2 regions of the uncultured Tyzzerella sp. genome follow, and region 2 is predicted to be linked to the other one. Evidence: predicted binding sites of a transcription regulator. Region 2 holds the regulator's gene; the other holds the start of a gene.
What was found. The regulator Rex, encoded in region 2, represses fermentation and respiration genes when NADH is low (regulators of the CRP and FNR family bind a similar motif). The targets are predictions, from matches to a motif close to ATTGTTAANTANTTAACAAT.
Positions count from the first base shown of each region.

Region 1: R5Z65_RS04300 (aminoglycoside phosphotransferase family protein) is a predicted target of Rex. The motif match lies at 9,876-9,895, and genes of this name have one in related genera.

Region 1 covers NZ_CAUWHO010000018.1:4,428-16,678, reverse strand. The annotation lists gene R5Z65_RS04335 (AbrB/MazE/SpoVT family DNA-binding domain-containing protein) at 1-178, opposite strand, end outside; gene R5Z65_RS04330 (vWA domain-containing protein) at 330-1,658, opposite strand; gene pflB (formate C-acetyltransferase) at 1,989-4,028, shown strand; gene R5Z65_RS04320 (hypothetical protein) at 4,049-4,252, shown strand; gene grcA3 (autonomous glycyl radical cofactor GrcA3) at 4,431-4,670, shown strand; gene pflA (pyruvate formate-lyase-activating protein) at 4,673-5,434, shown strand; gene R5Z65_RS04305 (alpha-mannosidase) at 5,610-8,300, opposite strand; gene R5Z65_RS04300 (aminoglycoside phosphotransferase family protein) at 8,621-9,727, opposite strand; gene R5Z65_RS04295 (hypothetical protein) at 10,012-10,410, shown strand; tRNA gene R5Z65_RS04290 (tRNA-Arg) at 10,440-10,511, opposite strand; gene csrA (carbon storage regulator CsrA) at 10,542-10,763, opposite strand; gene R5Z65_RS04280 (flagellar assembly protein FliW) at 10,765-11,229, opposite strand; gene flgL (flagellar hook-associated protein FlgL) at 11,401-12,251, opposite strand, start outside.
Region 2 covers NZ_CAUWHO010000008.1:29,180-41,430, reverse strand. The annotation lists gene R5Z65_RS01910 (RNA methyltransferase) at 1-492, shown strand, start outside; gene R5Z65_RS01905 (hypothetical protein) at 527-763, shown strand; gene R5Z65_RS01900 (DNA glycosylase) at 822-1,688, shown strand; gene groES (co-chaperone GroES) at 1,926-2,210, shown strand; gene groL (chaperonin GroEL) at 2,239-3,858, shown strand; gene R5Z65_RS01885 (ABC-F family ATP-binding cassette domain-containing protein) at 3,989-5,878, opposite strand; gene R5Z65_RS01880 (redox-sensing transcriptional repressor Rex) at 6,011-6,649, shown strand; gene R5Z65_RS01875 (SseB family protein) at 6,941-7,333, opposite strand; gene R5Z65_RS01870 (leucine-rich repeat domain-containing protein) at 7,354-9,462, opposite strand; gene R5Z65_RS01865 (copper amine oxidase N-terminal domain-containing protein) at 10,102-12,251, shown strand, end outside.

The sequences.
Region 1 (12,251 bases), on a different contig from region 2:
CTGCCATATTATTATCAAAAATATCTCCTGGCTGATATTTTCTAAGTATAACTTTATCGTCTTCTACAAAAATTTCTAAAGCGTCTTTATATCCTAAATTAAAATTTTCTCTCAATTCTTTTGGCAGTACTATTCTTCCAAGTTCATCTAATTGTCTAACAATCCCCGTAGATTTCATTTTAACCCTCCTAAGCTATTTATAATCAAATATTTTACCACTTCTTTGTTTACTATATATTAATATATTTTTATCTATATGTCAATATTATACATTTTTCTACATTTTTTTACATTTATTGGTAAGATATATACTTAAATAAAGATTTTTATTAGCAAGCTTGGTTATTGTCTATATAATTTAAAATAACACTTGCTACAAATTTTCTTTTACCCAATTGTCCATTTTCTTCTGGTAAAACAAATTTAATATTAGTAAGCTTTACATCTTCACATACAATGCTACTATGTGCTGGTACGCGTATCACTTTCATTCCTCGCTTAGTTTCTAAGCCTTGGTCATCTACCTCATTTAAAGTAATAGCTACTGCAACCCTTTTATTTGGACAAATATTTTTAATAGTTAAGCTAAGCTCTAATATACGGCCTAAATCGCTTAATGTATAATTACCTAAATCATATTCTATATATTCCTGACAACCATTAAAAGTTATATTTCTAGGTGTAGGGCAAGGATTTACAGGTATTACTTGTGTACAGTTTATAGTTATTTCTGGATTTGCAAAATTAGCAATATTACCCTCATTATCTGTATATTGTATCGTTTTATTAACTGGAAAAACGCCTGATGAATTTCCTACATATTCTACTCTAAATTTTAAAGATGTACCTTCATTAGATGTTTTACCAAGCTCTGGTATTGTCCATTTTAATACATTATTATTTATTAAAGTAGCATTTCCACTAGTAGGCGATAAAACTTCTACTATATTAAATTCTTCATTTAAAAATTCTTCTATAACAATATTGGTAGCACCTGGCTTAGATATATTTACTGCAAGGTTTTCAAATATTTGTTTTAAATCTTCTGGGTTTGGAGCAATACTAACGTGAGTACTATCTGGGTCTGTTGCCCAATCATTTAATGCATCTGCATCTATATCTGAGCCTAATCCTATACAGTAAACAATGATTCCCTCATCTCTTGCAGCTTTTGCTTCTAAACTTGGGTCTGACCCTACTGTTGTATTTCCATCTGTAAACATAACAATTACTTTATTATTTTGTGACTGTGGGTCAAACAATTCTCTAGCTTTTTTAAAGGCATCTGAGTGGTTTGTATTACCTCCAGCTCCTAAAGCATCAATAGCCAAGTTTAAATCTGCAACACTAGTTGTAAGAGGCAAATCTTTTGTAGCTATTGTAGAAAAACTTACCATACCTATTTTGCTACAATTACCTATTTCTCCTTGTGTTCCATCTGTTGATTTTGCAATAATATCTATAAATGATTTTGCACCTAATTTAGCCTCTTCTAATGGTACTCCTCCCATACTGCTAGACCTATCTAGCATTAAAACAATATCTGCTGGGTTGCTTTTAATATCTGGAGATGCAGATAAAGAAAGTGTTACAAAAAAATCTTCTCCACACTCAATTGTATTTTTATCTATTACTTTATTAGAAATATTTAATCCCATAAAAACTCTCCTTTTAATATTATTAAGGACATTGTTTGTCCTAATAATATAGTATTAAATATGTAAATTTTTGTTACATATATTTTATATATTTAAGTTAATAAATAGTTATAATAAAGCCTATTAGCTATAAAATATATCTCTTATAATCCTTTAAATATAGCCTTAAAAATATTGTTGAATTTGCTTAAAAAAAATATGGAAAAACAAAAAAAAATTTAACTAAATTAATACATATATATCTTGATTTATACAAAAATATATTATATAATATGAATTTAATATACTTTTACCAATTAATTTAATATGTTATTTAGGGGTGAATACTTAATGAACACTGAATGGAATAATTTTGTTGGTGGTAGCTGGCAAAAAGAAGTTAACGTAAGAGACTTTATCCAAAGAAACTACACACCTTATGAAGGTGATGATAGCTTCTTAGTTGGTCCTACTCAAAATACTACTGAGCTTTGGGCACAAGTTATGGACCTTACAAAGCAAGAGCGTGAAGCTGGTGGTGTTTTAGATATGGATACAAAAGTTGTATCTACTATAACATCTCACGATGCTGGTTATTTAGATAAAGATAAAGAAACTATTGTTGGTTTCCAAACAGAAAAGCCTTTTAAACGTTCTTTACAGCCTTATGGTGGTATAAGAATGGCTGAAAGCTCTTGTGCTGCTTATGGATATACTGTAGACCCAGAAATTAGCGAATTTTTCACTACTCACAGAAAAACTCATAATGCTGGTGTTTTTGATGCTTACACTGACGAAATGAAAGCTTGTCGTTCAAGCAAAATCATTACTGGTCTTCCAGATGCTTATGGCCGTGGCCGTATCATTGGAGATTACAGAAGAGTTGCTTTATACGGTGTAGATAGACTTATCGAAGATAAACAAGCTCAAAAACGTTCTACTGGTGTTATAATGTGTGCAGATATTATTCGTGATAGAGAAGAATTATCTGAACAAATTAGAGCTCTTGGAGAACTTAAAAAATTAGGTGAAATATATGGTTTTGATATTTCAAGACCTGCAAGTGATGTTAAAGAAGCTATCCAATGGATGTACCTTGCTTACTTAGCAGCTATTAAAGAACAAAACGGTGCTGCTATGTCTCTTGGCCGTACATCTACATTTATTGATATATATGCAGAAAGAGATTTAAAAGCTGGTAAATATACTGAAGAGCAAATACAAGAATTTGTTGACCATTTCATTATGAAATTAAGACTTGTTAAATTTGCTCGTACTCCAGAATATAACCAATTATTCTCTGGTGACCCTACTTGGGTAACAGAATCTATTGCTGGTATTGGCTTAGATGGTAGACCTCTTGTTACAAAAATGTCATTTAGATATTTACACACTCTTAATAACTTAGGTACTGCTCCAGAACCAAACTTAACTGTTCTTTGGTCTGTAAAATTACCAGAAGGCTTTAAAAGATTCTGTGCTAAAACTTCTATCGCATCATCTTCTATCCAATATGAAAATGATGACCTTATGAGGATTACTCACGGTGATGACTATGCCATCGCTTGTTGTGTATCTTCTATGAGAGTTGGTAAAGAAATGCAATTCTTTGGTGCTCGTGCCAACCTCGCTAAATGTTTACTTTACGCTATCAACGGTGGTGTTGATGAAATTAAGAAAACTCAAATTGGTCCTAAATTTAGACCTATTACTGACGAATATTTAACATATGATGAAGTTATGCCAAGATATAAAGATATGATGAAATGGCTTGCTAGTGTTTATGTAAATACATTAAATGTTATTCATTATATGCACGATAAATACTGCTATGAAAGACTTCAAATGGCATTACACGATAGACACGTTACACGTTGGTTTGCAACTGGTATAGCTGGTCTTTCAGTTGTGGCAGACTCATTATCTGCTATAAAATATGCTAAAGTTAAGGCTATTAGAGATGAAAATGGTATTGCTGTTGACTACGAAGTTGAAGGTGATTTCCCTAAATATGGTAACAATGATGATAGAGTAGATAGTATTGCTGTTGAGCTTGTTCATACATTTATGGAATATGTAAGAATGAACCAAACTTATAGAGAAGGTATCCCTACTACATCTATCTTAACTATTACATCAAACGTTGTTTATGGTAAAGCTACTGGTTCTACTCCTTGTGGTAGAAAAGCTGGCGAACCTTTTGCTCCTGGTGCTAACCCAATGCACGGTCGTGATAGCCACGGTGCTGTTGCAAGTTTAGCTTCTGTTGCAAAATTACCATTTATGGACGCTCAAGATGGTATATCTAATACATTCTCTATTATACCTGGTGCTCTTGGTAAAGAAGACCAAGTATTTGTTGGAGATTTAGATATAGAGCTTGATAAATAATTAGCCTAGAAGGTGTTATTATGGATAATGATAAAAGAATTGATGATATAATTGCTATGCTTGATAAATTTATTACTAAAGATGGTGGCCATATGAATATTGAAGTAAATGGCAATGATATTAATTCAAAAAAAGTTGATATAGCCAATAGCTCAGATTGTTGTTCTGGCAATATGGCTTGTAGAGTACCCACTCTGTTTGAAGGTGTAGAAGAAGATAAATAATTATTAACTTTATTTAATAAGTATTTATTATTAAATGGGATATAATAAGTAAGATATAATTTTAAAATTATATCCCATTTATATTAATTTTGTTAGCTAATAAATTTTATATATAGCTAAATTTTGAGTGTTTACACTCAACTAATAAAAATTTTATATAATTTAGGAGGATTTTATTATGTCAAATAGTCAACAAGTAGATAATTTAGTAGCAATGTTAGATGGATATGCTGAGCACGGTGGACACCACCTTAACGTAAACGTTTTCTCTAAAGAAACTTTATTAGATGCTCAAGCTCATCCTGAAAAATATCCACAATTAACAATCCGTGTTTCTGGTTACGCTGTAAACTTTATCAAACTTACTAAAGAACAACAAGACGACGTAATCAACAGAACATTCCATAAAGCGATGTAATTATGGAAGGCTATATTCACTCTACAGAAAGCTTTGGTACAGTAGATGGACCTGGTGTTAGATTTGTTGTATTTACACAAGGTTGCCCACTACGTTGTCTTTATTGCCACAATCCTGATACTTGGGAGGTTAATAAAAGTACAAAAAAAATGACTGCAGATGAAATACTAGCTCAATATGATTTAACAAAAAGTTATTATAAAGATGGAGGTCTTACCGTTACAGGCGGTGAGCCTCTTCTTCAAATTGATTTTGTAACTGAACTTTTTGAAAAGGCTAAAGCCAAAAATATTCATACTTGCTTAGATACCTCAGGAATTGTTTTTGACCAAAGTAACGAAAAAATAATAGAAAAAATGGATAAACTTTTATCTGTTACAGATTTAATCCTTTTAGATTTAAAGCATATAAATAATGAAGAACATAAAAAACTATGCTCTCTACCTAATACAAATGTTTTAAATTTTGCTAAATATTTAAGCGATAAAAACCAACCTATTTGGGTTAGACACGTTGTTGTAGACGGGTATACATTTAATGAAAAATATTTATATGAACTAGGCCTTTTTATAGGTGAGCTTAAAAATGTTAAAGCTTTAGATGTTTTACCTTATCACGAAATGGGCGAGGTAAAATATGAGAGCATTGGCGTAGAATATCCTTTAAAAGGTACACCTGCCCTTAAAAAAGATGATGCTATAAAAGCTAGAGAAATTATCCTAAAAGGAATAAAAGATAAAAGAAATGAGCTAAAAGCTGTATAAATCAATTTTTTGAATACTTTGTATTCAAAACAGATATTCCTATTAATTTTACCAATAAAAGTTAATACAAAAACCCGTATATAATTTTTACTTTAAAAATATAGGTAATATCTTAATATAATTAAAAAAGCTAATATACTATGTATATTAGCTTTTTTAATTATATTAATAAGTTTTATTTTCTTAACCCTAAAGTAATTATTTCTTTTTTACCAAGTTTAATATCATTGCTTAATTGTCTTATTTCTTTTTCTTCTAATAAATCTAATTCAAAAATATTCATATCTGTATTTATTTGTAAATTAGCATCATCTGTTGCAAGGTTAAACCATCTAGTAACAATATATTTACTATCATAGCTTAATTTAAGAGCAGAGTTAGCTACTTCTAAATGACTTGTATCTAATAACTGATACCCACTATTAAGAGTACCTTCTTGTAAACAAGTTTGTGCATAAGTCCAATCTATTTGGTACTGATAAGCTAATTTGTAAGATTTATAAACATCTTTATCTTTACTATGAGGAATAATAGCAAATTCTACTTGTCTTTCCCCTAAACATTGTGCTTCTGGTGTTAAGAATACACCCCAGTCACCAAGCTCTCTTGTACCCCTATGGATAGTAACAGCAATAGTATTTTTACCATCTCTTAATATTTCATATTCATTTAAGCCTTTATTAGCAATAGTTAATCCACATTCATCTGTATGAACATTAATAAATGCTTGTTGATGTTGGGCATTGCAAGGATTTTCCCAAGCCTTATCTGGTGTATTATCTCTTTTTGCTACTTCAAATATAGAATCTGCATAATGATGTGGAGTATCTAAGTTAGTTTCAAATAAAACTCTTATTCTATGGTCTAATGCTTGATTATTAAAGTTAGCTACTGCCTTAATAACTGGATTTGATTTTTCAAATGTATATTTCACAGTTATAACTTGTTCTATTAACTCATCTACCCTCTGAGCTTTTCTATTTTTAAACTCTACAAGGTCTTGTATTTCTTTATCTAAAGTTTCATTAGCTTTTTTAGGAACTTTCATTGTATGTGTAACGCCTACAACAACTCTATAAGGCTCATTTTCTATTATTTCTACTTTAGCATTTACACCTTTTGTAGTAATTGGTTTTTCTCCCACTGGCATAAAATAAATATATTCGTTACCTATATCGCCACAATCTTCAAATACACCTAAGCTATTCCAATTTTTGTTATTAGCTTTATCTAAAAGGTTAAAGCTACCATCTTCATTAAAGTTTACCTCATAGAAAGGTGTGTCTATTTTATTATTTTCTTTAACCATATATTGGTTACTAGGTTTGTTTTGTTGGTTAGGTATAAGTGCAAAACTTTCAAAACTAAATGATTTCATATCTGTAACTTCTAAAGTTACTTTAACTCTTTTTGCAATATATGGGTCCCTAAATTTATCTTTTGGTAAATCATAGTTAAAGTAGTTAGGTATAACCTCTACTTTTGCATTTACTTCTTCTCCATTAGCATTTACAACTTTATAAGTAGGTAATTCCATATCATTTAACTCTTTAATTATAGCAGGGAAACCTTCTTTAAAGTATTTTTTAACTACTTCTACATCTATTTCTACAACACCAGAACGTTTGTCAGCACTTGTATTTGTAACAATAAATGGTATAGCATCTTTACTTATATTTTCAAAATTTTTAGTGTTAACTTTAGATTTTAAGTAAGCAAGGCTTTCATCTATTATATGCTTGGCTACATTTTCAGCCTTTTCAAATCTTGTTACCATTTCTCTATGAACGTCATCAACGCTACAACCACAAATACTGTCGTGTGGGTGATTTTCCATTAAAAGTTTCCAACCATATTTAAATAAATGATGTGGATATTCTTTGCCATTAGCATAAGCCATAGTAGCTAAAGGCTCTGCTACTTTTTCAAATAACATTTGGCATTTAGCATTCATTTGTTTTATATATATACGAGAAGATGCAGTATTTGCAAGTGTATACCAACCATTTGTTTGTTGGCTTCTAAGCTCCCCTGTAATAGTTGCCATATCTTCTCTTAGCTCTGTATTTAAAGCTTTAATATAATCTTCAAAATTAGAGTGTATAAACTCTACATCTGGATATACTTTTTTGGCTGTTTCTATAGCTTTAGATAAATCTGTTTGCACTGGTTGGTGGTCACAACCGTTCATAAATAATAAATGAGATGTACTAGCATACCTAGATGCCTCTTCTAATTTTTTAGCCCAATATTCTTTAGCTTCTTCCTCATCTGTTGGAACGTGTATACCATTACTATACCAGTTTGCAAAAAGTATACCTAAAACAGATGACCCATCTTCTGATTTCCAATACATTTCAGAATATGGAGATTCATAAGTATCGCTATCTCCAACTTGATTGTTAAATCCTGTTGGCTTAACACCTCTACCAAAAACAGCTGTGTCTATCCCTGCTTTTTTAAGCATTTGAGGTGCTTGTCCCATATTACCAAAGGAATCTGGAAAATATCCTACTTTACATACCTCTCCGTATTCTCTAGCTAATTGATGTCCTATTTGCATATTTCTAACATTTGCTTCACTGCTTGTTAAAAACTCATCTTGTAAAATAAACCAAGGGCCAACGTGTATTCTTTTTTCTTGTATTAATTTTTTTAACCTATCTTTATTTTCTGGTCTAACTTGTAAGTAGTCTTCTATTAATAAAGTTTGCCCATCTAAATGGAAACTTTTATAATCCTTATCATTTTCCAATGTATCTATTAATGTATCAAAAAATTCTATTAATAACATATGATGTTTTTCATATGGTAAATACCACTCTCTGTCCCAATGACTATGTGAAATAATGTGTGCCTTTTTCATATTTTACCTCCTATTTATATCTTTATTTTATAAAAATAGACTATATCTATCTTTAGGTATATTATATAAAAATATCAATTTTATGTCAAATAAATAATATCTTTCTTAAACACAAAGTATAATAAGTTATAATTTAGTTTTAACCAAAAATAGCCCAATTATTATATAAATAATAATTGGGCTATTTTTATTAATATCAATTAAGATATAACTTATATTTTTAAAGAAAAAATTATATACAGGTGTTTGTATTAATTTTTAGGAATAAAAATATATAGGTATATCTGTTTTTGAATATAAAGTATTCAAAAAATTGATTATTAAGAATATTTTTTAGTTATATCTATCATTTGTTGCCATTTATTTTCCATATCCAAAACAAGTTTAAACTGTGTTCTAGCTCTATCTAAATTATGTCCTTCTCTACTTATTTTAAAGTATGTATCTCCTTGTAAATAATCTGTTAGAAACCTTATGCCACACTCTAAAGTCATTAATTTAGACCCCATAGGTAGCATTTCTTTTTCTTTGTCTGTAAGTTTACCTTTTGTTCCTTCTATAAAACCTTTAGTATATGCTTCAAAAAGCTCCATACTACATTCTACTTTAGATAAATCTTTCTCATCTTCTAAAGCAGTACTTGCACCAAACCTTATAGAATCTCCAAAATCATTTAAAACTGTACCTGGCATAACTGTGTCTAAATCTATAACACATATAGCTTTTTTTGTTTTAGTATCTATCAAAATGTTGTTAAGCTTTGTATCGTTATGTGTAACTCTAAGAGGTATTTCATTTTTATTTAATAAATCGCATATAATATGACAATCTTTTTCTCTATCTAAAACAAAGTCTATTTCATCTTTAACATCTTTTACTCTACCAACAACATCATTTTTTATTGCCTCTTTTAATTTATCTAGCCTATCTACTGTATTATGAAAATTTGGAATAGTTTCGTAAAGCGTATTTGCTGGAAAATCTGATAAAAGCATCTGGAAATTACCAAAAGCAACTGCACTTTCATAAAAATCTTGTACATTTTCTACCAAATCATATGTAATAGTATCTTCTACAAAATTATAAACTCGCCAATAATCTCCTTCATCACTTTTGTAGTAATTTTTTCCATCTCTTGTTTTTATAATACTTAATGTTTCTCTTTCTACATCTCCACTATTTTCTAATATTTTCTTTTTAAGATGAGATGTAACATTAAAAACATTTTCCATTAATTCATCTACATTTTTAAATATATTTGTATTTATTCTTTGTAAAATGTATCTTTTTATTATATTATTATCTAGTCTATATTCAATACAAAAAGTATCATTAATATGTCCTTTTTCTAAAGTGCTTTTTCCTATTATTTCACCTTGTAAGTCAAATTGTTTTATAACTAATTCTACTTTCTCTTTTATATCCATATTATCCTCCATAGCTAAATGGTATCTACATTTACTTTTATAATAAATATATGATTTTGTTTATTTTTATAACACTAAACTATGTATTTAACTTATATAATACCATTATAACCTATAATTGTCAATACATACCCTTTTATTAATTGCTATTGTTAAAAAATAATAACTATTCCTTTTATATCCATTTAATACTTTATATTTCAGTATTATTATTTTAATAATTGCAAACAATATTCCCATAATACAAAAAATAAAATTAATTTATACTTAAAGGAGATATATATATGAAATTTAATAAATTATTACCTATATTTTTTATTTTAGCAGGTTTATCAATTACAGGTTGTGGTAATAGTAATGATAATTCTAATTCTAATACCTCAGAACCTACAACAAATTCATCTATATCTAATAATATAAATGGTGTATTTGATGGATATCAATACAACTCTAGAGATTACAATCTAGATAATAATACCTATGATAGAAATTATTCTAACGGATATAAAAAATCTAGTAATAATAGATTTGGCGATGGTATGAAAGGTGCTGAAAATATAAGAGGCAACGAAAATAAAAACACTGAGGGAAAAATATCCTCAGATGTTGACAATATATATAATAAAGAAAAAAATATGTACAACAATATAAAAAATGATATTAAAGATAGTATTAGAAATTAAAAAAGTAGGCTAAATGCCTACTTTTTTTACACCCCCAGTTGGAATCGAACCAGCAACTAGCCCTTAGGAGGGGCTTGTTATATCCATTTAACTATGAGGGCTAATATATTTAAATTATAATTTAAATATATTTAAATGTCAAATAATTTTTTTATATCTTTTACATTTACATTTAATACTGCTTCTTTATTTTCATTAGTTATTTGTTCAAACACTTCTTTTCTGTAAACAGGTATACTCTTTGGTGCTTTTATACCTATCTTTACTTGGTCCTTGCAAATATCTATTATAACTATTTCTATGTTATTATCTATAATTATAGAATCGCCTTTTTTTCTGCTTAATGCCAACATATTATTCACCACCGCTTTCATTAGAGTGATTTTTTAATAGTTCTTTATAAATATAATATTTTATTGGATATTCTTCATTACTACATATAAACTGATTAGCCTTATTATTATCTGCATTTATAACTACTGGTGCTTTTAAGTTTATAGTCATATTTTTAACATCATTTGGTATATGTGCTATACAATAAACCATCAAACTATCCTCTGTATCATTATCTAGTTTATCAAAACTTTCTATTTCTACAATAGGATTATAGTCTGGTAAAAATCTAAATACATCAAATAAAGTAAATACTATATCTAAATCTTCTATAGATTGTAACCAACAAAACGGGCTATTTTCATCTTCATCTGTCATAAATAAAAATTTTTTTAAATTTTCAAATCCTGGTAACCCATTTTCAAAATATATGACTTTATCGTCATTTATATCTATTTCTCCAAAAATTTTTGTTTTTATTTTCATATATACACCTTCTAAAAATTATTTTATATATGGATTTAATAATAGGCTTTCATATCTATTATTTAATTTATTAAATATAATATGCCTTTTAAACTAAAAATAAAATTTTTAGTTATATATAATTTTATTTAAAAATATTGTCCTTTTATCATAGATAAAAGGACAATGTAACTATCTTAAATAATCTGCTAATGTTATTTGTGTAATTTTCATACCTATATTTAATGAAGCTGTATAAGCTGCATTTGCTGTATTAAAATTCATCATAACTTCTGCTATATTTACATCTTCATTTTGGCTCATAACCGTTTTATAATTTAATTTATCATCTTCTAATCTAGTTTGTACAAGTTCAACACGTTTAGAACGTATCCCTATATCTGTTTCTTGTGTAGATAACTTAGATTGGTAATCTTCTATAGATTTTATAGTTTGTTCCATCATTCCTCTAATATCATTAGCAGGGTCTTTTTCCCAAGCTAATTTTTGGTCTTCCGGCATATTAGAATATGCTGGAGAGTTTAAAAAGTCTAAAATTCTATCAAATTGTGTTTGCCCATTAGGCGCTATTCCACCTCTTAACGAATTAAAATCTGCTTGTGTATATACATCTGTTGCAAGAGAATTTATACTTACTGTTATGCCTGCACCAACCTGTATCTCTATATGTTGCCCTGCTATAGAATCTATAGGTGGTACAGCATTAGGGTCTCCATATACCTCTTTATTCAATACATTTTTACCAGTAGCAGGGTCTTTTACTATCGGCTTTTTATCTGTTCTAAAACCAGAAAATATATTTCTTCCCATATAATCGGTATTAAGCTCTTGTTCTAACTGCTCTAGTAAAGAAGAATATTCTGTTAATATTTTTTTTCTATCCTCTAATGTATATGTAGCATTGGCCCCTTGAGTCATTAAGCCTTTCATATCCGTTAATATTTTGTTAATATTACCAAAAACTACTTCTGTTGAATCTATCCAAGATGTAGCATCAGAAGCATTTTTTGCATATTGTTCTG
Region 2 (12,251 bases):
AAAAATTGTATAGAGGATATAAAAATAACAAGTAATAATTTTTTTGTAATATTAGATAGAATATGTGACCCAGGTAATATGGGGACTATTATAAGAACAGCAGAGGCTTTAGGTGTAGATACAATATTTTTATCTAAAGGGTGTGTAGATTTATATAATGACAAAGTTATAAGAGCAACCATGGGTTCTATATTCCATATTAAGGTTATAGAACAATGTGATTTATTAAGTTTAATAGACTATTTAAAAGATAATAAAGTAAAAATTGTTTGCACTCATTTAGAGGGTAAAAAAGCTCCATATAATATAGATTTTAAAAAGTCCATAGGTATATTAATTGGTAATGAGGCCAATGGTGTTTTAGACGAATATAAAGAAAAATCAGACGAGCTTGTTAAAATACCTATGGTAGGAAATGTAGAATCTATGAATGCTTCTATTTCATCTGCTATTATCTTTTACGAAGTATTAAGCCAAAGATTAAACAAATAATATAAAGTTTATATTATTATATAAGGAGTACATTATGAACAAAATAACAACAACTATTTTTGAAAGAGCATATCAATCTTATTTATGTGGTGGAGATACTTATACATATAGATTTGAGTCTAAATCTCCACTTATGACAAAAAAATATACAGAAGCAATAAAATACTTAGAAGATAATGAGCTAGTTATTGTAAAATTTATGTCAGAGGATAAGGTTAGATTAATACTTACAGATAAAGGTATAGAACACGGCAACTCAATGTCAGTATAAAAGTAATTTTATTATTTTTTGCATACCTTTATTTATATTGTTAAAGTAAGGAGAAAAAATGAAGTACATTGAAGAAGAAAATAAAAAAATAATAATGACAGATTTTGACAGTTTTAATATAGAAGAAATATTGGAATGTGGCCAATGCTTTAGATTTGAAAAAATAGAGCATATGCATTATATAATAATTGCCAATAGTAAAGTTTTAAATATAAAGCAAACTAAAGACAAAGTGGAATTTTATCCTTGTACTATAGATGAATTTGAAAAAATATGGATAAATTATTTTGATTTAAACACAGATTATAATAAAATAAAAGAACAGTTAAAAAATGATGATATTGTAAAAAGAGCTATAGAATATGCAGAAGGTATTAGAATTTTAAATCAAGAGCCATTTGAATGTTTAATTTCATTTATAATATCACAAAATAACCGTATACCTATGATAAAGCAAGTTATAAAAAATATATCAGAAAAATATGGTGTAAAATGTGATGAATATTATCTTTTTCCTACAATAGAACAATTAAAAAAAGCAACTCAAGAAGAATTAAAGCTTTGTAAAACAGGATTTAGAGATAAGTATATTTTAGATGCAATAGAAAATTTAGAAAATGGCAACATAAATTTACAAAACTTATATAACATATCGTCTTTAAGTGCAAAAGAGGAACTTTTAAAAATAAAAGGTGTAGGTACAAAAGTAGCAGATTGTGTATTATTATTTTCATTAAAGAAAAATGATGTTTTTCCTACTGATGTTTGGGTAAAGCGTGTTATGGAATACTTTTATTTTGATGAAAAAGATACACCTATAAAACAAATACATAGCTTTGCAAAAGAAAAGTGGGGACATTTAGCAGGGTATGCACAACAATATTTATTTTATTATGCAAGAAGTGAGAAGATAGGTACAAAATAAAAGATATTAAAAGAAAGCAAAAGAAAATAAAAGATATTAATACATAAAATTAGCAAAATTGGATAAAATAGTTTAATATGGACATTGCATAAAAGTATATATTAAATTAGTATATAGTTATGCTTAGCACTCTTGTTAAATGAGTGATAATAAAAAAGTGATATGTATATGGTATAATTTATTTATATAAACATAAATATAATAATGCTTATACATAATAATTATGGAGGTAAAAATATGAATATCAAACCATTATCAGATAGAGTTGTATTAAAACATTTAGAAGCAGAAGAAAAAACAAAAGGTGGCATAATATTAACAGCTGGGGCTAAAGAAAAACCACAAGAAGCAGAAATTTTAGCAGTAGGTCCTGGTGCTACTGTTGACGGAAAGCTTGTTCCTATGCAAGTAAAAGTTGGTGATAAGGTACTTTATTCTAAATATTCTGGAACAGAAGTTAAAGTTGATGGGCAAGAGTACATTATAGTTAAAGAAAGTGATATATTAGCTATTGTAGAATAATTTTTTAATATTTTAGGAGGATATAAAAATGGCAAAAGATATTAAATATGGTGTTGATGCTAGAAAAGCTTTAGAAGCAGGTGTTAATAAACTTGCAGATACAGTAAAAGTTACTTTAGGTCCTAAAGGTAGAAACGTAGTTTTAGATAAAAAATTTGGTACACCTTTAATTACTAATGACGGTGTTACTATTGCTAAAGAAATAGAACTTGAAGATGTTTTTGAAAATATGGGTGCTCAGCTTGTAAAAGAGGTTGCTACAAAAACAAATGATGTAGCAGGAGATGGTACTACAACAGCAACTGTTTTAGCTCAAGCTATGATACAAGAAGGCCTTAAAAATATTGCAGCTGGTGCAAATCCAATTATTTTAAGAAAAGGTATGTCTAAAGCTACAGAAAAGGCAGTAGAAATTATTAAAGAAATGAGCCAAAAAGTAGATGGTAAAAACCATATTGCAAAAGTTGCATCTATATCAGCAGCAGATGAAGAAGTAGGGTCTATGATAGCAGATGCTATGGAAAAAGTATCTAATGATGGTGTTATTACAGTAGAAGAAAGTAAAACAATGAATACAGAGCTTGACCTTGTAGAAGGTATGCAATTTGATAGAGGGTATTTATCAGCTTATATGGCAACAGATATGGATAAAATGGTTGCAGAGCTTGAAGACCCATATATTTTAATAACAGACAAAAAAATATCTAACATTCAAGATATATTACCAATATTAGAAGAAATTGTTCAAACAGGAGCAAGACTTTTAATAATAGCAGAAGATATAGAAGGAGAGGCTTTAACTACTCTTATTGTTAACAAATTAAGAGGAACGTTTAATTGTGTTGCTGTTAAAGCACCAGGTTTTGGTGATAGAAGAAAGGCTATGCTTGAAGATATAGCTATTTTAACAGGTGGTACTGTTATATCAGATGAGCTAGGGCTTGATTTAAAAGAAACTACAATGGATATGCTTGGACGTGCAAAAACAGTTAAAGTAGATAAAGAAAATACAATAATTGTAGATGGTGCTGGAGATAAAGGCTTAATAACTAGTAGAGTTAATCAAATTAAAGAGCAAATAGAAGCTACTACATCAGAATTTGATAAAGAAAAATTACAAGAAAGACTTGCTAAGCTTGCAGGTGGTGTTGCAGTTATAAAAGTTGGAGCAGCAACAGAAATGGAGCTTAAAGAGAAAAAATTGAGAATGGAAGATGCTTTAGCAGCTACTCGTGCAGCAGTAGAAGAAGGTATTATAAGTGGTGGTGGTTCTGCTTATATACATTGTATACCAGAAGTATCTAAGGTTGTAGAAGGTCTTGTTGGAGATGAAAAAACAGGAGCAAATATTATACTTAAAGCTTTAGAGGCCCCTCTCCGTCAAATAGTAAACAATGCAGGGCTTGAGGGTTCTGTTATTGTTAGCCAAGTTAAAGGTAAAGAGGCTAATTATGGCTTTAATGCTTTAACAGGTGAGTTTGTAAATATGATAGATGCAGGTATATTAGACCCAGCTAAAGTTACAAAAAGTGCATTATTAAATGCAAATAGTGTAGCATCTACTGTATTGACAACAGAAGCAGTTGTAGCAGATATAACAAAAGAAGAACCAATGATGCCAGGCGGCAATCCTATGGGAATGATGTAATAAAAGTTAAATAAAAAAATACCTCAATATTGGGGTATTTTTTATTTATATAAAAAAGATATTCCTATATCTGTTTTTGAATACAAAGTATTAAAAAAATTGATTTTTAACAAATATAAAAGGTATATAACTAGGCCATATTTTCCCATTCATCGTATAATATAACAAGCTCGTCTTCTAGTTTAGTTTTTTCTTCAAAGATTTCTTTAGATTTATATGGATTTGTATAAACTTCTTCTAAAGTTAACTGTTCATCAGCTTGTTTAATTTTATTTTCTAATATTTCTATTTGCTCTTCTAGTTTTTTTATAGCGTTTTGTTTTTTTCTTGCTTCTGCTTGAGCTTCCTTTTGAGCTTTCCAGTCCATTTTATTATCGGATATTATTTTAGGTTGTATATTTTCTGTTGTAGTATCTTTTTGTTGACATTTTTCCAGGTAATAATCATAATTTCCAAGATATACATTCATTTTATTTTTAGTAAGCTCAATAACTTTTGTTGCAGTATTATTTATAAAAAATCTATCGTGGGATATATATACGCAAGTGCCAGTATAGTTTTTTAGTGCATCTTCTAAAATTTCTTTTGATACCATATCAAGATGGTTAGTAGGTTCGTCTAATATAAGAAGATTTGCATTAGAAAGCATAATTTTAGCAAGAGCAACACGTCCTTTTTCTCCACCACTTAGTGTAGATATTTGTTTAAAAACTTCGTCCCCTGTAAATACAAAAACGGCAAGAGCATTTCTTATTTCTTCATTTTTTAAATTAGGATAGGTATCAGATATTTCATCAAATATAGTTTTATCTAAATTTAAGTTTTGCTGCTCTTGGTCGTAGTAGCCTATTTCAACATTTGAGCCAAGCTTTATAGAGCCACTATCAATAGAAGTTTGTCCCATTATCATTTTTATAAGGGTAGTTTTACCTATACCATTAGCACCTATAAGAGCAACTTTTTCTCCTTTTTTTATATCAAAGTAAATGTTGTTAAACAGGTTAAAATTAAAGCTTTTAGATAAATTTTCTACCATTAAAACATCGTTTCCACTTTCTTTTTTAGGGGATAAGCTAAGACGCATCTGTGCTGGTAGGTTATCTGGTTTTTCTATTTTTTCCATTTTATCCAAAAACTTTTCACGGCTTTCAGCACGTTTTATAAATTTTTCTCTATTATAAGAGCGAAGTTTTTTTATAACTTCTTCTTGTTTTTTTATTTCTTTTTGTTGGTTTAAATAATGTTTTAGCATTATTTCTCTAGCTATGTGCTTTTTTTGTGAGTAGTCGTTATAGTTTCCATTGTATATAGTTGCTTTAGTGTTTTCTAGCTCTATAACTTTAGTTACTATTTTATTTAAAAAATATCTATCGTGAGATATAATAAATAGGGCTTTAGGATATGCCTTTAAGAAATTTTCTAGCCAGTTAATAGATAATATATCAAGGTGATTAGTAGGCTCATCTAATAATAAAATATCTGGTTCTTCTAACAATATTTTACCAAGAGCAATACGTGTTTTTTGACCACCAGAAAGAAACTTTATTTGTTTATAAAAATCATCTTCTACAAAGCCAAGCCCTTTTAATACCCCTTTAATACGGCTATTATAGTTAAAAGAGTTATTTTCTGCAAGGTATGTAGATATTTTATCATATTCTTTAATAAATAAGTCAAGCTCATCATCTTTAGATATGCTCATTTTTTCTTCTAATTCCCTAAGTTTAAATTCCATATCTATTATATTAGAAAATACTGTTAAAAGCTCATCAAAAAGAGAGTTATCTTCATTAAGATTAAGTGTTTGAGAGAAATAACCAATTTTAGTATTTTTTGGGATATTTATATCGCCACTATCTTTAGATATTTCTCCTGTTATTATTTTAAATAAAGTTGACTTTCCGGCTCCATTAACACCAACTAAAGCAACTCTGTCTTTTTCATTTATATTAAAAGATATATTATGCAATATATTTGTTATACCAAATGATTTATTAATATTATTACAAGAAAGAATCATCTTTTGCCTCCTATAAAAAAATTACTTATAATAAGTATAACAAAAAATAATAATTTTTAAAAGACTAAACATTGACAAAAACAAAACAAAGTTGTATAATCTTGTTAAAACATTGTTAAAGGAGTGGTGTTAATGGACAAAAAAGTATCTTTAGCTGTGATTAAACGTTTACCTAGATATTACAGATTTTTAGGAAACTTATTAGATGATGGTATAACAAGGATATCTTCTAAAGATTTAAGTCAAAAGATGAATGTTACAGCATCACAAATAAGGCAAGATTTAAATAATTTTGGGTGTTTTGGACAACAAGGGTATGGATACAATGTAGAGCTTCTATATGAAGAAATAAAAGAAATACTAGGATTAAATAAAACCTACAATTTAGTTATATTAGGTGCAGGTAAGATAGGTCAGGCTTTATTAAACTATGTTGAATTTGAAAAAAGAGGATTTAATTTTATAGGTATATTTGATGTAAACTCTGATGTTATAGGTACAAAAATAAGAGATTTAGAAGTAAAGGACATAATAGAGCTAGAGCAATTTACAAAGGATAACATTGTAGATATAGCTGTTTTGGCTGTACCTGGTACTAATGCTTATGATTTATATAAAAATGTAGTATCTTATGGTATAAAAGGGATATGGAATTTTTCAAATACAGAGCTGACAAATAAAGACGGAGTTATAGTAGAAAATGTACATTTGACAGATAGCTTAATGACATTAGCATACAAATTTAATTCTAATGACTTTATAGAAGATTAAAGAGCCAAGTATTGTACTTGGCTTTGAGGTTGTAGACTTTGTCTACAACCTCTTCAAAAAAATAACAAGTTTATTTTTTTGAGATACTGTAAGAAAAAAGCCGATTTCTTCGTACAAGGGCTAAAGCACCTAGAAATCTGGCTTTTACACAATCCAAGGCAAAGCCTTGTCTTGTGATTAAAATTTTTATATCCTATAAATAGGATATAAAAATGAAAAAATTTATTTTAATATTATTTTTTTTTACAGTCTGAGAGCCAAGTATGTTACTTGGCTCTTTTTGTATAAAAATTAAATAATAGTTTCTTTAGGGATAAACAAGGCATCATCACCTATGTTAATAACAAACCCTTTAGCATCTGTATCTATAGTAGTAAGCATATAATGAAAATCTTTAATTGTAGCTTCTATAGCTGTAAAAGGATTTTCTTTTTTAAATTTATTAAATTTTTCCCAGTCTGTAAAAGCTAAGAAAAGCTTAGTATTTTCTGAATCCTCGATATGTATAAAGGATACATCAGAATTTTGTAAAGTACTATCAGCATTTTTGTTTAATATAACAACAGGGGATAAAAATTTTGTATTATTAATTTCTTGCTCAAATATTTTAGAATTTTCATCTGTTTGATTTTGTAATAAATTTTTCATAGCGTTTAAAAAGCTATCTGTAGAAACATTAGACATATTGTACACCTCATTTATTATTATTTTTTATTATTATTTTGTTGTACAGGTGGCTTATATTCTTGTAAAAGATTTTGCCAGTTACCAACATTAGAATCTAATAGGTAAGATTTATAATTGTTATAGCTATTTATAGGTACAACAATTTTTTGCAAGTTATTAGAGCCTATAAACATATTATATCCAAAAGACTCATTTTGTAAAGCATTAAATTGAACATTTTTTAAATTATTGCAATAAGCAAAAGCTAAATCTCCAATATTTTTTAATGTAGACGGTAATACAACATTTTGTATGTTAGTACCTTTAAATGCCTCGTTGCCAATATTAGTTACACCTTCTTTTATAGTAATGTTACTAACAGATGAGTTTAAAAAGGCTTGATTTTTTATATTTTCTACATTAACTCCAATTGTAAGGTTAGATATATTAGCTTGTTGGAATGCACGTTCTTCTATAGTTTTTGTTTTATCTGGTATAGTAAAGCTATTTAAAGATTTTCCAGTAGGGTATTTTATAAGTACAGTTTGGTCTTTATTAAACAAGATGTTATTGTAAGAAGAATAGTTGTTATTTGTATTATCAACTGAAAAGCCGTCTATTTTAGGGGTATTATCAAAGGCATTATTACCTATTTTTTCTACATTTTTTTCTAATTTAATAAAGCCATATAGGTTTTCTGCATTAGCAAATGCAAAAGGTTTTATTTCTTTAACAGAGTAAGGCACATTAACATTAACTAAAGATTTTTTTGGTGGAAACTTAATTAATACATCTTTATTTTTATTGTATAATATACCGTTTTCTGAAGAAAAGTTTTCGTTTTTTTCTTCAACATTAATTGTATCTATAGAGTATGCAATATTTAGAGCATCACCTTTAATAGATGTAGTTTCTTGTGGTATGTTTATATAAGGTATTTCTCTTTTAGGTGGTACATAAACAAGCTTTGTTTTGTCATTTGTAAATAAAATATTATCTAAAGTTTTAAAATGTGAGCTTTTATCAGAAGAAACATTAGCTATATTATTACACCCATAAAAAATGTTATTACCTAAATTTTTTAAATCTCTAGTAAAGTCAAGTTTTGTTAAAGATGAGCAATTTAAAAATGCTTCATCTTGTATAGACTGTAATTTTGCATTAAAAGTTAAATTTTTTAAATTTTTGCAGTTTGCAAAGGCTTGAAAATCTATAGATAGTAGATTTTCTGGAGCAGAGAAGCTCTCAATCCCAGAGTCTGTAAAGGCAAAACGTTCTATATTAGAGAGAGTGTCTTTAAAAATAACAGTTTTTAAATTTTTTGCACCATAGAAAGAATACTCTGGTAAAGATTTTATTCTATAAGGTATTTCTATTTTTTTTATGTTACTTTTATAGAAAGTAGCTTTTCCCATTTTTTCTAGATATGTAGAAAGGGATATATTTTCTATAGAAGAATTTGCAAAAGCATAATCTCCTAAAGTTTTTAGCTTAACTATGCCAGACACTTCTTTTAATTTTTTAGTTTTATAAAAAGCATAAGGGCCTATCTCCTCTAAGCTAGAGTTTGTTACAAAATGCTCTAAGTTTTTATTGTTATAAAAAGCACCTTCTTGTATTTTTTTTACATCAAAAGGCATATTATATGTTTTATCAAGTTTGCCTGCAGGGTATGTAATAAGGGTATCTTTGTTAACATTAAAAAGAACACCATTTATTGTTGCATATTTATTGGCACCTGGTATAACTTTTATTTCTTTAAGGTTTTGGCAATCTGTAAAAGCGTGAGAACCGATATTTTTAATAGTATTAGGTATAGTAACTTTTTCTATAAAGTTATTTTGATAAAAGGCAGAAGGCTCTATATTATCTACATAATAATTTTTACCTTGATAAACAACATTTTGTGGTATAACAAGCTCTTTTTCTTTAAAGTTTTTACCACTAATTATAGAAACATATCCTTTTAATGTTTCTTTTGGAGATTGTGTAATGCTATATGTTATACCATTTATAATAAAGCTATTTTCTTTTTTTGATTCTGTATGCTTTATAGGTAGATTTATATTTAAAGGGGTAGCAAATACAGATAAAGAATAAGGAAAGCTAAAGGCTATACATAAAGCCAAAGCGACATATTTTTTCATATTAACACCTCGTTTGTTTTTATATTAATTAAAGTTTTTAAACTATAATTTTTAAACTATAACATAAAAATATTATAGCATATATAATGTAATAACACAATGATTTAGACTTAATAATAAAATGAAAATTTGCTTAATTTTATTGATATATACACATAAGAAAATTATATTTTAAATAATATTTTTATAAAGATATTTATACGTTATATTATTTTAAGGGGATAGGCAAAACAGGATATTATAATGAAAATATGATAAATACTAGAGTTTTAAATGTATAATTATTACGAAAATATAACGAATATTACACATAAATTACAAATAGCCTTAACCTATTGCAAAAAGATTTGATAGGTGTTATATTATATACAAGCAAGGCAAACAAATAAAAAATTAGATAAAACCTAAATTTAAAAATTAAGATTTAAAACATATATAACAACAGTTTTAATATTTTTAAAAATTAGTTTTATAGGGGTTAGGTATAACCTTAAAACATTATTATATTACAAATATTACAATAATGTTACATCTCATTAAATGATATTGACTAGATAAGTTTGCAATGCTATAATGTAAGCACAGTGGTTAACTAATAAAATTAGTTATTAACTTGAATTATTTAGGAGGAATTTTAAAATGAAAAGAAAAATTGCTATATTATTATCAGCTATGATGGTTACAAGTGCAATGCCTATGACTGCAAGTGCAGCTCAATTAAAAGCTGATGGTGTATTAAACACTACTTTTGCTAAAGCAAACGAAACTATCGATGCAGAAGCAAGCAAATACACTTCTTACAAAACTGTTGATGAGTTAAAAAGTAGAAAAAGCGTTGTTAAAGTAGCTCTTAACAATGACGGTACTAACAATATTGGTGATAAAGTTACTTTTAAAGTAGAACTTGAAAACGGTACTTTTGATGAAAATCACAAAGAAAGATATGAATATAAAAACAGTAACAGTCTTAAAGCAGTAGATTATACTACAGCTATGAAAGGAGCATCAGATTTAAAAACTGTTTATACAAATATAGGCAAAACTGATGTTAACAATGCAAGTGTTACAATAGGTAATGATAAAGAAATTGATACAGCACCAGGCTATGAAGGGCTTAGAGATGCTATAGCTAGTCTTAAAGAAGAAGACTTTAAACTTGGTGGTGGAACAATTGAAGATAAAGCTACTTTTATGGCACACGAAAAAATTGCTCCAGCTATAGCTAATCTTAAAAAAGCTATAATAGAAAAAGAAACTAAATATGTAGCAGAATTAGCTCATATTCCTTATGAGATAGAAATTAATAACCCAACAACTGCTACAATTACAGTTCCTAATTTAAATCTTAGTGATGCTGATAAAGGCATAACTATGGAAAAATCTAAAATTGTAAAAGAAAGTAACATTGATATTAAGTTTAAACAAAATTCTGGTACTGAATTACAAGACAGTGATTATACTTGGTTAAACTTGAAAAACAGTGGAACTAAAGAAATTAAAAAAGTTGATGTTACAAATGATGCAGTTGAATCAAACGACAAGATTAAAGTAGAAAATCCTTATGTTGCTTTACCTTTAGGTGCAGTAATAGCTGATGGTAATGCCCCTGTTAAAGCTAAAATTACTTCAGATTATAATGATAAAGTTGTAGGTGGAGAATATACTCTTACTTCTTCTGTACAAGAAGGTGACACTCAGTTAGTATATAGCAGCAACAACATTAAATCTTTTGAAGATTATGGTAAATTAGGTCCTATCGTTATTAAAGAAAACGTTAGAAATACAATTGGTACAACATCTTCTAAACACGATGAAGCTACTTTAACTTTAAGAGTTAATGGTGGATTTAGATTTAAAACAGGTGCTAATGCAAGTGATTCTGTTGAATTCTTTAATGACAAAACAGGTGAAAAATTAACTGCAGATATTAAATCTACTGGTTATGGATTTAGCGGTAACGATTCTGTTCTTAAAGTTAAAGTAAGTGGATTAGGTGAAAATCGTGCTTTACCAACAGGTATTAGAATTGACGGTTTATTTGTAGAAGCGAATAATAGCAAAAACTTTGGTGATGTAGAACTTTCTGTATCTGGTGATGGTATCACTAGCCAAAACAAAGTTGTTGCTAAAAGAGCAGAGTTAGGATTTAAACTTGAAACTTTAAAAGATCCTATGGAAATCATCTCTGGTAGACACTACAAAAAAGATGAAACAAATATGTCTGAAAAAGACAACACTACTGTAGAAGTTAAATTCTCAGAATCTATCCCTAATACTTTAGTAGAATCTAGAGCTTTAGATTTTGTTGTTCCAGAAGGCGTTAAAATCGTAGGTGCGGAAATTAGCAAAGAAAACAACTTTACTGAAAAACCAGAATCTAGTGATTTTGAAATCGTTGAAAATGGTAAAGTTTTAAGACTTAAAAGAGATTCTTACCAAGTTAAACAAAGCGATGCAAACACAAACATTTTAGCTAACTTTGTATTAAAACTTGACTTATCTGTAGACCCAGGTTTCAAAGGTGATATTAAACTTGGTGTAACAGGTGGTGGACAAAGCAATGTTGTAGAAACAGTTGTTGCTAAAGCAGTTGTTCCATTTGAAATTAAAACAACTACTACAAAAGCTAACATAGGTTACCAAGATTACAACACTGCAGATATCGTTATTACAGAAGCTAGACCAGGTATGTTCTTAGAAGATAGAATTGCTACTTTAGAACTTGCAGCTCCTTATGGTACTCAAGAATTAGGTTTCTCTAATGCTAAATTTGAAATAAGCGGTGGCGA